2 regions of the Neomoorella thermoacetica genome follow, and region 1 is predicted to be linked to the other one. Evidence: riboswitches for the same ligand, from Rfam matches in the RefSeq annotation. Region 1 holds a riboswitch; the other holds the start of a gene.
What was found. A riboswitch is a leader RNA that binds a small molecule or an ion and turns the genes downstream of it on or off. The one in region 1 is predicted to bind cobalamin.

Region 1 (2,198 bases):
GGCGTCTTTTATGATGATGGCTTCGGCCTCTTCAACACCTTTATGTACGGTAACGGGTAAAGTTATTATTTCTCCCCGGGGCAGGGTCAGGGTAATTTCTTGGACCTCTTCCCCTCGCCACAGGGCCAGGGCTGCTGCCTTGGCTGCCCCTGCAGCGCAGGTCCCCGTGGTATAACCCCGACGTAATTTTTGGACCACTGCTTTTTCCTCCGAAAATAGCTCGCTTCAGAAAAATGTCGGCAAGTGTAGTTTTCTCTGGAAGCCACAGGTCGGTGGCAGGATGAGACGCTTTTAGGGCTCGCCCTGTAACCCCAAGGTTTACCACGCAGTTACAGCTTGTTCCCCACCTTTAAGGACTACAGGCAGCCCTGCCACCACCAGGTATACCCTGTCCGCCTGGCGGGCTAATTCCTGGTTAGCCAGGCCCAGGAGATCGCGAAACAGCCGTCCCAGGGGATAGGGTGGCACCAGGCCCAGACCTACTTCTTCAGTAACTACAATTACCCTGGCCCTGACCTGGTAGGCTGTAGTTGCCAGTTCCCTGAATCTGGAGGTAATCCTTGCTATCAACTCTTCCCTTTGTTCCCGGTTTTTTTCAGCCTCGTAATGGTAATTGTTCAAGAGATTACTGAGCCACATTCCCAGGCTATCAAGGAGCAGGGTGTCAGCCTGCCGGCCTTCCTGTCTTATGGTCTCGATGACTTCCAGGGGGGTTTCTATCGTCCGCCAGCTGGCTGGCCGCCGGTTTCGATGGAGGTCTACCCGGGCGGCCATTTCTTCATCATTAATCATGGCCGTTGCCAGATAAACCACTTGGCCACCTGCTTCCCCGGCCAGTTTCTCGGCCAGGCTACTCTTGCCGCTCCGGCTTCCCCCGGTCACCATAATTAGCGGCCCGCGTTCCATATAATACTCTCCCCACGTTAGAATACATGGTTTCCCCCGGCGGCATGGGAGGTTTATAAAGAACAAACTCCAGCCTCGCGACCATGGCTGGAGTAAGAACCTTAAGTTTATATTTCGCCCCTTTACGCGAGGGTTGAACCAACAGGCAGGTTTCCTGGCTCCCGGCTCATTACTTTTCCTCGCCTTCCCAGTAGATCACCAGTGGCCTCTGAGGAAAAACTCCCCGGTTACAGTGGCGCGACCGCTCAGGATTTACACCTGATTCCCTTTTAACCCTGCAGGCACCTGTTGTTTATTAAATTTGCTTATAGTATAAACCACCACCTGGCCCAGGTCAAGTCCTATGATACAATATCCCCCCGGAGTTTACAGTTAAGGAATACCAACTCTCTATTTTTTTGCCAGATGACCCGGGCGTAACGGCGGTTACGAGCCCGGAGTTGCTCTTTTTCCTGGCGCAGGCGGTTTACCAGCTCCCATTTTTCGTTTTCACTTTTTTCCACCAGGCGCATCAGGACACGCCGGCTGATCCGCAGTTGTTCAACTCTGTTCTCCAGCTCTTGAATACGCTGGTAAAGGGCTACCTGGCTATCTCCAGCCAACGGGCCCACCCCCTTTTATTTCTTGCTAAAGTATATGACCAAAAACTAATCCTTAGTCGCCCGCATCCCTGATCCTTTGCCACCTCTCCTTGAGCCGTACCAGTTCCGGAGCTCCGATGGTGCAGGAACCCAGATCAGCATGGCTGTCTCCCGACCGGCCATGGAAATCGGAACCACCAGTCACTACCAAATCGTACCTGGAGGCTAGTTTCAGGTAACGCTCCCTGGTGACAGGATCATGGTGGGGGTAATAAACCTCCAGGCCCTGGAGCCCGGAGTTTACCAACGCGGGAATAATGTCATCGGCCTGGCTCAGCCCGGGGTGGGCCAGAACAGGTACCCCACCTGCCTCCAGAATTACCTTCACAGCCACAGAGGGCGGAATTTTAGCCCGTGGTACATAGGCCGGTCGACCCCTATCCAGGAGGGCTTTAAAGGCGGCATCAATGGAGGGCAGATATCCCTTCTGGACCAGTGCCGCCGCTATATGGGGACGGCCTGTAGTCTCACCCTTGGCTTCCCTCGCGACGTCAGCCATGGTCAGGTTATAACCCAGATCCCTGAGCCTGGCTACGATCTTCAGATTGCGCCGCTGGCGAGCCTGGCGCATGGTTTCCAGAAAAGCCATGAGTTCTCCCTGCTCCCAGTCCAGGCCATAACCTAGAAGGTGAATCTCCCGCCCCTCCCATT
Region 2 (2,198 bases), 650 kb from region 1:
CCCACATGTTCGGCGGCAGTTACATAACAGAGAAACTCCGCACCCGCCCAGGCGCTCAAGGCACCCCCGATAGCAGCATTGATATGGTCATAACCGATTGCGATATCTGTTACCAGGGGGCCGAAGACAAAATACGGCGCCCCGTGGCAGAGACTTTTTTCCAGGACAACCGTCGCCTTTAGTTGCTGCAAGGGTACATGACCCGGCCCTTTTACCATCACCTGTACACCGGCTTCCCTCGCCCGCCTGACCAGCTCTCCCAAAACAACCAGCTCTTCCACCTGGGGGCCATCCAGGGAATCGGCCAGGCATCCCGGTCGCATGCCGTCGGCAAAGCTGATGGTAACATCGTACTTCCGGGCAATCGCAAGAACCCGGTCAAAGTGTTCATAAAGGGGGTTTTCCCTCCGGTTCGCCAGCATCCACCCGATCAGGTGGGAACCCCCGTAGCTTACCAGAGGATCGATCCGGCCCTCGTTTCTGGCGCGTTCTACAATATTCATAGTAGTCCCGCAGTGCAGGGCCAGAAAGTCTACCCCGGCGGCCGCGTGGCGTTCAATTACATCAAACAAGTCTTCATCTCTCATGTTAACGGAAGAACCGTATTTTCTGCCGGCTTCGGCCATGGCCTGGTAAAGGGGCAAGGTACCGACGGGCTTGGGGGAAACGGCCAGCGTTTCCGCAAGCATGGCCTCGATGTCCCCGCTGACGCTCAGATCCATGATGGCGTCCGTTCCCGCTTCCACGGCGGCTTTAATCTTGGCAACCTCCACATCAATACCGCCCGTCTCTCCGTACAAACCGACGCTGGCGCTGACCTTTGTCCTCAGCCCTTTACCGACACCAACTGGAGTGACGTTCTGCCGGCGGGCATTGCGCAGGATGACTATCGTCCCATCAGCCACACCCTGCCTCACGAATTCCGGAGTTACACCCTCCTGAACGGCCACCTGCTCCATTTCGGGGGTAATCAAGCCGGCCCGGGCGCTTTCTATCAGGTTCAACTATTCTCCCTCCCACTGTATTTTTGCAACTCCAACAGCGGTTTACGCCGCAATGTTTGCCTTCTTCACAGTATTTTTTCGCTTTCTTGATGACCGGGTAAAACCCTGCAATGACAGCCATGCACAAGGAACCTATGCCATAAATCATCCTCTCCCTTTGTTTGATTGATAAAAAATAAAGTCCACGCCATATCTCAGCGTGGACTTTACCATCATCCATGCTTACGCCCGCCCCTTCCGCGAGGGCGGCATAAACTTTTCAGGCAGGTCTCCTGACTCGGATCATCACACCTTTGCCCCTTCCCCCATTAAGGAGTGGTCTGGCAAGTGCTCACCTTCACAGTGGCGGGTCCGTCCGGGATTCGCACCCGGTTCCCTATTCTCCCTTGCGGGCACCTGAAAAGTAACCATATGCAACTTTCTATTCTAAAATTATAATTGTTCGCCTGTTTTCTGTAAAGGCCCTTTGTAAAATATGTGTCACCGGACAGTGATATTGTCACCCTGTAAGCGGACTGAGAAAATGTCACTGTGATAGGAGAAATGTTCAAACTCCTCTATGGTCGATGGTCACCTATGCCGACCCGCAACTCTACCCGCCGGTTTTCCTTTTCGGTCTCCCTGGCATGTTCTTCTTGCAGTGACCGGACCAGGTTGGTTTCACCCTTTAATGCCCCGTACAAACGCACGAAGGGCTTTTCCTTCAGGGGGACTAATACCAGCTTTCCCTCGGCCACCCGCACCTCAAACTTGTCCCCTTGCTTGATGGTATGTTATTTCCGGATTTCAGCAGGGATAATTAGCTGCCCTTTTGAAGATATCGTCACTACCGGCACTGCCTTACTCCCACCTTAAGTTAATAGAAGTAAGTCCAAGGAGAATTAACGTATACGATAGCCCCTCTGCATCTTTAAATCTCATAAATAGGGCCATGTTAGTTATTATAACCATAATCAAATGATTACTTCGCTACCGTTTTAAAACCCAACCCACACGAGCAAAAGCCTGTAAAGCCTCTTTGACGGAGTTATAGCATTGAAGGACATTTGTTAAGCTAAAGGAGAGAGACTATAGGTGGGATGTAAGGTCTTTCGACGTTTTGCTATGAATGTGACGGCACTCGGCTTTCTCCGGTAAGATAGAGACCCAGGGTGGCCAAGAACGAAATTCCTGGGCCCTGCAGATATCTGCAGA

Region 2: another riboswitch for cobalamin. It lies ahead of thiC (phosphomethylpyrimidine synthase ThiC); the one in region 1 lies ahead of cobU (bifunctional adenosylcobinamide kinase/adenosylcobinamide-phosphate guanylyltransferase).

Annotation. Positions count from the first base shown of each region.
Region 1 is NZ_CP012369.1:1,010,222-1,012,419, reverse strand. Features, by position in the region: gene cbiD (cobalt-precorrin-5B (C(1))-methyltransferase CbiD) at 1-198, opposite strand, end outside; gene cobU (bifunctional adenosylcobinamide kinase/adenosylcobinamide-phosphate guanylyltransferase) at 319-906, opposite strand; cobalamin riboswitch at 1,034-1,210, opposite strand; gene MOTHE_RS05070 (hypothetical protein) at 1,248-1,508, opposite strand; gene MOTHE_RS05065 (PHP domain-containing protein) at 1,561-2,198, opposite strand, start outside.
Region 2 is NZ_CP012369.1:1,662,381-1,664,578, forward strand. Features, by position in the region: gene thiC (phosphomethylpyrimidine synthase ThiC) at 1-1,004, opposite strand, end outside; cobalamin riboswitch at 1,250-1,419, opposite strand; gene MOTHE_RS08380 (hypothetical protein) at 1,562-1,741, opposite strand.